Linked DNA regions of Variovorax paradoxus. The protein of the gene in region 2 interacts with the protein of the main gene of each other region in a pairwise test. Links are inferred from orthologs where the notes say so. Each region holds a gene or a part of one and is shown on either strand. Other genes may lie near its edges.

The links. Proteins that work in one complex are often made in the same cells at the same time.
Region 1: the proteins of AACL56_RS02240 (region 2) and grpE interact in binary tests that used the Escherichia coli proteins (3 or more experiments, as listed by UniProt). The link is inferred for Variovorax paradoxus from one-to-one orthologs.

What each region holds. Positions count from the first base shown.
Region 1 is NZ_LR743507.1:2,599,266-2,602,136, reverse strand. It holds grpE (nucleotide exchange factor GrpE), read left to right. Parts: upstream 1-1,085; coding sequence 1,086-1,658; downstream 1,659-2,871. Other genes in the region: dnaK (molecular chaperone DnaK), read left to right, coding at 1,784-2,871; AACL56_RS11755 (FKBP-type peptidyl-prolyl cis-trans isomerase), read left to right, coding at 512-862; AACL56_RS34325 (winged helix-turn-helix transcriptional regulator), read left to right, coding at 1-427. UniProt on the Escherichia coli protein: Participates actively in the response to hyperosmotic and heat shock by preventing the aggregation of stress-denatured proteins, in association with DnaK and GrpE. It is the nucleotide exchange factor for DnaK and may function as a thermosensor.
Region 2 is NZ_LR743507.1:458,760-464,866, reverse strand. What follows is about bases 1,647-4,538. They hold AACL56_RS02240 (Nramp family divalent metal transporter), read left to right. Parts: upstream 1,647-2,375; coding sequence 2,376-3,701; downstream 3,702-4,538. Other genes in these bases: AACL56_RS02235 (LysR family transcriptional regulator), read right to left, coding at 3,688-4,538; AACL56_RS02245 (putative quinol monooxygenase), read right to left, coding at 1,952-2,260; AACL56_RS02250 (hypothetical protein), read right to left, coding at 1,647-1,802. Outside these bases: gap (type I glyceraldehyde-3-phosphate dehydrogenase), read left to right, coding at 1-424; AACL56_RS02255 (hypothetical protein), read right to left, coding at 502-1,110; more of AACL56_RS02250, read right to left, coding at 1,134-1,646; more of AACL56_RS02235, read right to left, coding at 4,539-4,632; AACL56_RS02230 (tartrate dehydrogenase), read left to right, coding at 4,745-5,836; AACL56_RS02225 (tripartite tricarboxylate transporter substrate binding protein), read left to right, coding at 5,961-6,107. UniProt on the Escherichia coli protein: H(+)-stimulated, divalent metal cation uptake system. Involved in manganese and iron uptake. Can also transport cadmium, cobalt, zinc and to a lesser extent nickel and copper. Involved in response to reactive oxygen.

The sequences.
Region 1 (2,871 bases), 2.1 Mb from region 2 along the record:
CATCGGCCAGTTGCTCGCCCTGCTCGAAGCCCGCTACGCACTGCGCGTGCTCTGGGCCCTGCGCGACGGCCATGCCCAGACCTTCCGCCTGCTGCAGGACAGCGTGGGCGGCATCACTCCCAACACGCTCAACACCCGGATCAAGGAGCTGCGCGAGGCCGGCCTGGTCGGCCATGGCAGCGACGGCTACAGCCTCACGCTGAGCGGGCAGGACCTGCTCAAGCGGCTGTCCGACCTGCAGGCCTTCGCCGGCAAGTGGCAGCTGGGGCAGCTCAAGAAGGCGGCGCCCCCGCGGTGCAGCCGGCTGCCCCCGGCAGAGGCACCCGCCGCCGCGCCCGTTCCGGCCCCGTCGCCGGCTCCGGTTGCCGCACCTGCTGCAACGCCCGTTCCGCCGGCCACGCCCCCGGACGACAGCAGCAACGCCTGAGCGACGACAGGCCGCCGGGTCCGGCCTCGGTAAACTCCGCGCCTTCGATTCCATTTCACTCATCGACGCAAGGAGCGTTTTCCCATGCCTACCACTCCCTCCGGCCTGCAATACGAAGACACCGAAGTCGGCACCGGCGCTGAAGCCAAGGCCGGCCAGCACGTGCACGTGCACTACACCGGCTGGCTCTACAACGACGGCGTGCAAGGCGCCAAGTTCGACTCCAGCCGCGACCGCAACGACCCCTTCGCCTTCTCGCTGGGCGCGGGCCAGGTCATCAAGGGTTGGGACGAAGGCGTGGCCGGCATGAAGATCGGCGGCAAGCGCACGCTGATCATCCCGGCATCGCTGGGCTACGGTGCCCGCGGCGCCGGCGGCGTGATCCCCCCGAACGCCACGCTGAAGTTCGACGTCGAACTGCTGGACGCCCACTGACAGAGGCCGCTCCCCGGGGCTTCGCGCACTTCGTGCCGCGCCGCCCCGGACCAGGCGACATGCGGTCCCCGGCAAGAGCCGGTTTCGTGTGTCCCCGGCTGGATCGCCCGAATCCAGTGCTCCTGCGGCCCTTTCGGCCGCATTTTTTCGCTTGAAATGCTTCAGGCCAGCCCCAAGTGGCTGGCTATCGTTTGTTTTCCGGCTTGCGCCGGTTCTTTGAAAAATGTCTGACCCGCAACAATCCGCACAGAATTCTCAAATGCTGCAAGGCGAGCCAAGCCCCGAAGAACTGGAGGCCGCGCAAGCAGCCAACGAAGCCGATGCGCTTGCCGCACTGGCAACTGCCCAAGGCGAACTCGCTGCGCTGCAGGCCAAGAACGCCGAACTGGCCGACCAGTACCTGCGTGCGCAGGCCGACGTGCAGAACGCCCGCCGCCGCGCCGACGAGGAAGTCAGCAAGGCCCGCAAGTTCGCCGTCGAGGCGTTTGCCGAAAGCCTGCTGCCGGTGACCGACAGCCTGGAAGCCGGCCTGGCCGTCAAGGACGCCACGCCCGAGCAGATCCGAGAAGGCGCCGAGGCCACGCTGCGTCAGCTCAAGAGCGCGCTCGAACGCCACAAGGTGATCGAGGTGGCACCGGCCGCCGGCACGAAGTTCGACCCGCACCAGCACCAGGCCATCTCGGTGGTGCCCGCCGACCAGGAGCCCAACACGGTCGTGACCGTGCTGCAGAAGGGCTACACCATCGCCGACCGCGTGCTGCGCCCCGCGCTGGTCACGGTGAGCGCACCGAAGTAAGCGGCCCGCGCCAACACTTCGGCACACAAGATTCGCACAGGAAATCCACGCGTCTTCCCTTGAATCGCGACGGGTTATCCACAAGTTCATAACAACATATTTTTCAGGCTTTCAGGAGTAAGAACATGGCAAAGATCATCGGCATCGACCTCGGCACCACCAACTCGTGCGTGTCGATCATGGAAGGCAACACCACGCGTGTGATCGAGAACTCGGAAGGTGCGCGCACCACGCCGTCGATCGTCGCGTACCAGGAAGACGGTGAAGTGCTGGTCGGTGCCTCGGCCAAGCGCCAGGCCGTCACCAACCCCAAGAACACGCTGTACGCGATCAAGCGCCTGATCGGCCGCAAGTTCGAGGAAAAGGAAGTCCAGAAGGACATCGACCTGATGCCCTACACCATCGCCAAGGCCGACAACGGCGACGCATGGGTGGAAGTGCGCGGCAAGAAGATCGCCCCGCAGCAGGTCAGCGCCGACATCCTGCGCAAGATGAAGAAAACCGCTGAAGACTATCTCGGCGAAACCGTGTCCGAAGCCGTGATCACGGTGCCGGCCTACTTCAACGACGCACAGCGCCAGGCCACCAAGGACGCCGGCCGCATCGCCGGCCTCGACGTGAAGCGCATCATCAACGAGCCCACCGCTGCTGCCCTGGCCTTCGGCCTCGACAAGCAGGACAAGGCCGACCGCAAGATCGCCGTGTATGACCTCGGCGGCGGTACCTTCGACGTGTCGATCATCGAGATCGCGGACGTCGACGGCGAGAAGCAGTTCGAAGTGCTGTCGACCAACGGCGACACCTTCCTGGGCGGCGAAGACTTCGACCAGCGCATCATCGACTACATCATTGCCGAGTTCAAGAAAGAGCAAGGCGTCGACCTGAGCAAGGACGTGCTGGCGCTGCAGCGCCTGAAGGAAGCCGCCGAGAAGGCCAAGATCGAGCTGTCGAACAGCGCGCAGACCGACATCAACCTGCCCTACATCACGGCCGATGCCACGGGTCCGAAGCACCTGAACATCAAGCTCACCCGCGCCAAGCTGGAAAGCCTGGTCGACGAGTTGGTCGAGCGCACGATCGCCCCCTGCCGCCTGGCCATCAAGGACGCCGGCATCAGCGTGAGCGACATCAACGACGTGATCCTGGTCGGCGGCATGACCCGCATGCCCAAGGTGCAGGAAAAGGTGAAGGCCTTCTTCGGCAAGGAACCGCG
Region 2 (6,107 bases):
CAAGGACTGGCGCGGCGGCCGCGGCATCCTGGAAAACATCATCCCCTCGAGCACCGGCGCAGCCAAGGCCGTGGGCGTGGTGATCCCCGAGCTCAACAAGAAGCTCACCGGCATGAGCTTCCGCGTGCCGACCTCCGACGTCTCGGTGGTCGACCTGACGGTCGAGCTGGTGAAGGAAGCCACGTACAAGGAAATCTGCGCCGAGATGAAGTCGCAGAGCGAAGGCGCGCTGAAGGGCGTGCTGGGCTACACCGAAGACAAGGTGGTGGCCACCGACTTCCGCGGCGACCCGCGCACCTCCATCTTCGACGCCGAAGCCGGCATTGCACTCGACGGCACCTTCGTCAAGCTCGTGAGCTGGTACGACAACGAATGGGGCTACTCGAACAAGTGCCTCGAAATGGTGAAGGTCGTTTCGAAGTAAGCGAGGCTTCCAAGCTTCAATGAAGAACGCGCCCGAGGGCGCGTTTTTTCTTGGGCACTGCAGAGAGCATCACGCCCTCACCGCAGCTTCTCGTCCCTGCGGATCTCGCTGCTCAGCTGCGACGTCAGCCGTGTCGCGGCCCTTCTCGCCGCCAGCCCGAAGTCGCCCTTGAACTCGCCGAACTCCGCCGTGCCGTGGCCTGCCGCGCGCACGCGCGTGACCTGCGCGCCGGCAGCGTCGGTCACCACACACGAGACTTCGGCGGTGAACGAGGTCGGTGGCCAGCTGATCCAGGACGACGAACTCGACTCGGTCCTGATGCGCGGCGCGAAGACCAGCGACACGCCCGCCGTCTCGTTCGCCTTCGCGTCGCCCGCCGTGCGAAGCACGACCACGTCGCGGTACACCGCGCGCAGTGCATCGCGGATGGACTTCTCCAGGTCGCGGTATGGAAAGTAGCTCACGCGGTCGCCGCTGCCGCCGGGCGTGACGACCTCGAGGTCGCGGTCGGCGTCGGTCATCACATAGGCGACCTTCTTCGGCACGAGGTGCGCCTGCGAGCGCGGCGGCGCGGTCTCGGTGATCATGGTGATCGGGTGCACGCAGCCCGCAAGCAGCGCGGTTGCGAAGGCCATGGCGGCGCCACGTCGAACCGCCGCCGCGGTCATCGGAAGAATGAACTGCATCGAAGCGCCTCCTGCCTGTCGGGTCAACGGCCGATGGCGGCCACGAACTGCGGATCGGCATACACCTTGCGCAGCAACGCGCGCACGAGGCGCGGGTACGCGGCCTGGCCGGCCGGCACGGCGACGATGCTGGCGTAGCTCGAGTCGAAAGCGGTCTCGGCGCGGTAGGTCTTGCGCAGGCGTTGCGCGTCGTCGCGCGTGACGGTGATCTCGACGTCCATGCGGCCGGTGCCGTTGATCACGCCGAGGTCGATGTCGTTCACGAGGATGCGCGCCGCAACGCGCGTGGGCGCCTTGGGGTCGTAGGCGGAAATCTCGCTCAGGTCGCGCATGAGCGCGTCCTGCAGGTACTGCGCGAAGCTGCCGCTCGGCGACAGCAATTTCGCACGGCGCAACTGCACGGTGTTGACGGGCTCTTCAGGAGCGGTGGGCTGAGCCCTGGCGAGGGCCACCATGCCGGGACGCGCCGCCTCGAGCCGGTCGAGCGCTTCGTAGTCGGCCGCATAGGGCGGTGCCAGCAACGGTGCGCAGCCGGTGGCCAGGAGGGCGGCTGCCAGCGCACCGCACACGGCCAGCGGGCGAAGGCGCCAGCCCGAGCGCCGGTGCGGGTGCCGTTTCGAGTGCGAGCGCCAGCCCGTGCGCAGGAGCTGGCGCAAACGCAAGGGCCGGCCTTGCGAGCGAAAGGTCGCCATGTCTTCAGTCCCTCTCTCCACGAGGCCCCGGATGCATGCATGGTGCATCGGTGGCGCGTGCTCCCGGCGCGACGGTAGCACGCATCGCGCGGCGCGCGAATCCATGAAGCCGCGGAACCCGAAGGTGCGCGGAGGGACGAGGGCGAACCTCAGACCGGTTCGAGCACGTGGATCAGCTTGCTCTCGACCAGTTCCTTGGTCCGCTCGCCGTGAGCCTTCATGTGCGGTGCGACCGCGTGCGCCTGCAGGTGCGCCAGCGTTTCCCATTTCTCGATCACGACGAAGGTGTCGGGGCCGAAGCTGGCCTTCGACGCGGGGATGCCCTGCGCGTCGACGGTGGCGCCGTACTCGACGCAGCCCGCTTCGGCGAGCACGGCCGCGCGGTTCCCGGCGAAGGCCTCGAGCAGTCTGGCGCGCTGGCCGGGCTTGGCGGTGATGACGGCGACGACATGAATCATTGAAATGCTCCGTGGTTGGGATGGTTGACGGGGGAACGACCGCCGACTCTAGAAGATCCGATACCTTCGTATGGGTCCCGCGCGAGACCCGTTGCCCCACCCTATCATCGCCCGCATGTTCTTCCCGCTCCCTCGCACGGCCACCGCGCCTTTCTGTCCCTCCGAGGTCAAGGGCAGCGTGACGGTCCCGCAGGACCTGCCCTTCCTCAAAAAGCTGATGCGCTATGCCGGTCCCGGCCTGCTGGTGTCGGTGGGCTACATGGACCCGGGCAACTGGGCGACCGACATCGAGGCGGGCTCGCGCTTCGGCTACGGGCTGCTGTTCGTGGTGCTGCTCGCGAGCCTCGCGGCGATGCTGCTGCAGACGCTGTGCGTGCGCCTGGGCCTGGTCACGCAGAAGGACCTGGCGCGCGCCTGCCGGCAGCACTACCCGCCGCTGGTGAACCGCCTGCTGTGGCTCGGCGCCGAGCTGGCTATCGTGGCCTGCGACCTGGCCGAGGTGCTGGGCAGCGCGCTCGCTTTGCACCTGCTGTTCGGCGTGTCGATCCCGGTGGGCATCGCGATCACGGCGTTCGACACGCTGCTGGTGCTGGGCCTGCAGGGTGCGGGCTTTCGCCGCGTCGAGGCGATCGTGCTGGGGCTGGTGGGCACCATCGCGGGTTGCTTCATCGTCGAGTTGGCGATGGCGCCGCCCAACTGGTTCGGCGTGGCGATGGGCTTCGGCCCGAGCCTGGAGCGGCTGCACCAGCCCGGCGCGCTGTACCTGGCCATCGGCATCGTCGGCGCCACGGTGATGCCGCATAACCTGTACCTGCATTCGTCCATCGTGCAGACGCGCCTGGTGGCCGACACCGACGCGGCGCGCCGCGAGGCGGTGCGCTTCTGCACGCTCGACGCGGTGGTGTCGCTGTCGCTCGCGCTGCTGGTCAACGCCGCCATCATGGTGCTGGCGGCCAGCGCCTTCCACGCCACGGGCCACCGCGAAGTGGCAGAGATCGACGACGCCTACCGGCTGCTGGAGCCCGTCGTCGGCAGCGCGCTCGCGGCCACGCTGTTCGGCATCGCGCTGCTGGCCTCGGGGCAGAGCTCGACCTTCACCGGCACCATCGCGGGACAGATCATCATGGAAGGCTTTCTCGACCTGAAGATCCCGTGCTGGCAGCGCCGCCTGATCACGCGCCTGCTGGCGCTGGGTCCGGCCTGGTTCGGCGTGTGGTGGTTCGGCGACGGCGGCGTGGGCAAGATGCTGGTGCTCAGCCAGGTGGTGCTGAGCTTCCAGCTGCCCTTTGCGATGTGGCCGCTCATCCGCTTCACCAGCCGGCGCGACATGATGGGCGACTTCGCCAACGGGCCGGTGCTCAAGTCGCTCGCGTGGCTGCTGTTCGGCGTGATCGGCGCGGCCAACGTGTGGCTGGTGGCCTCGGTGCTCAACGGCGGCTGAGCGGCGCAGACGGCGCGACCTCCTCCTTGCCGAGCGCGTCGGCGATGAAGTCGACGAACGCGCGCACGCGCGCCGACAGCTGGTGGCGCTGCGGGTACACGGCATAGATGTCGGCGTCGGGGGTGCGGTAGCTGGCGAGCACCTGGACCAGCCGGCCGCTGCGCAGGTAGCGCGCGATGTCCCACTCGGCGCGCATCAGGATGCCGTGGCCGTCGAGTGCCCAGTTGACCGCGATCTCCCCGTCGTTGGTGCTCAGTGCGCCGCGCGTCTTCACGGCCTCGGTGCGCTGCGCCGCGCCACGGCCGCTGCTCAGGCGCCACACGCCGTAGGCCTCGTCACCCTGCCGGATGCCGATGCAGCGGTGGCGTGCAAGGTCGTTGGGCACCCTGGGCTGGCCAGCACGCGCGAGGTAGGCGGGCGACGCGCACAGCAGGCGCCGGTTCGACGCGATGCGCCGTGCGATCACGCGCGCCTCGGGCGGCGCGCCGAAGCGGATGCACACGTCGAAGGCGTCGTCGGTCAGCGGCGGCGGATTCACCGACAGCTGAAGCTGCACTTCCACCTGCGGGTGCTTTCGCACGAACCTGGAGATCACCGGCGCGACGTGGCTGCGCCCGAAGCCGAGCGTGGCGTTGACGCGCAGCAGGCCTTGCGCCTCGCCCCTGGCGCCGCCCAGCAATTGCGCCATGTCGTCGATCTCGCCGAGGATGCGCCGCGCGCTGGCCACGTAGAGCTCGCCCTCGGGCGTGAGGCTCATGCGCCGGGTGGTTCGGTTCACGAGCGTGACGCCCAGGCGCGCTTCCATCTGCGCGAGCCGCTTGCTCACCGCGGGCGTGCTGATGCCGAGCTCGCGCGCCGCGGCGCTCAGGCTGCCGCAGGCCGCGAGCGTGGAGAAGAAGCCGAGGTCGGCGGGCTGGACGGGTGAAACCATGGCCACCTCACTGTTGAATCGAAGTTAAGGATGGATTCACCTGGGGCATGAATCTGTCGTTGCATCGGATCCTACAGTGGCCCATCGCACCCCACATTCAAGAGGAACATCGATGAGCAGCTACAGCATTGCCACCATTCCGGGCGACGGCATCGGCAAGGAAGTGATTCCCGCGGGGCGCCAGGTGATGGAGGCGCTGGCCGCGGCTTCCGCAGGCGCCCTTCATTTCACCTTCGAGGACTTCGGCTGGGGCGGCGACTGGTTTCGCGCACACGGCGAGATGATGCCGGCCGACGGCCTGGACGCATTGCGCAAGAAGGACGCGATTCTTTTCGGCTCCGCCGGCGACCCGCACATTCCCGACCACATCACGCTGTGGGGCCTGCGCCTGAAGATCTGCCAGGGCTTCGACCAGTACGCCAACGTGCGGCCCACGCGCATCCTGCCGGGCATCGACGGGCCGCTCAAGCGCTGCGCGCCGGGCCAGCTCGACTGGGTGATCGTGCGCGAGAACTCCGAGGGCGAATACGCCGGCGTCGGCGGCCGCGTGCACCAGGGCCACCCCATCGAGGCGGCCACCGACGTGAGCATGATGACCCGCGCGGGTGTGGAGCGCATCATGCGCTTCGCCTTCAGGCTGGCCGGCTCGCGGCCACGCAAGCTGCTCACCGTGGTGACCAAGAGCAACGCGCAGCGCCATGCGATGGTGATGTGGGACGAGATCGCGCTGCAGATCTCGAAGGAGTTCCCCGATGTGACGTGGGACAAGGAACTGGTCGACGCCTGCACCGCGCGCATGGTCAACCGCCCGGCCACGCTGGACACCATCGTGGCGACCAACCTGCACGCCGACATCCTCAGCGACCTGGCGGCCGCACTGGCGGGCAGCCTCGGCATCGCGCCCACCGGCAACATCGACCCCGAGCGCCGCTACCCGTCGATGTTCGAGCCGATCCACGGTTCGGCCTTCGACATCATGGGCAAGGGACTGGCCAACCCGGTCGGCACGTTCTGGTCGGTCGTGATGCTGCTGGAGCACCTGGGCGAGAGCGAGGCCGCGCGTCGCGTGATGCAGGCGGTGGAGCATGTCACGGCCGATCCGTCGCTGCACACGCGCGACCTGGGCGGCAACGCCACCACCGCGCAGGTGACGCGCGCCGTGTGCGCGCACATTGCCGGCGAGCCCGTGCGGCTCGCGGCCTGACGCATTCGGTACCAGCACTTCGAGCGCGCTTTCGGCGTCACCTGCCGCCGCGAGCGCCACAGCGATTTCCACGGTATCCGCGCGCCTCGATGCGCGCACCACGACAACGAGCCGGAGACAAACCATGAACGCTGCTTTCCTGAACATGCGCCGCCGGCGCACCGTGCTGGCCGCCGCCACGCTGGCATTGGGCCTGGGCGCCACCGCCCTGGCCTGCGCGCAGCAGACCGCGGCCGGTTGGCCGGCTCGGCCGATCAGCCTCGTCGTGCCG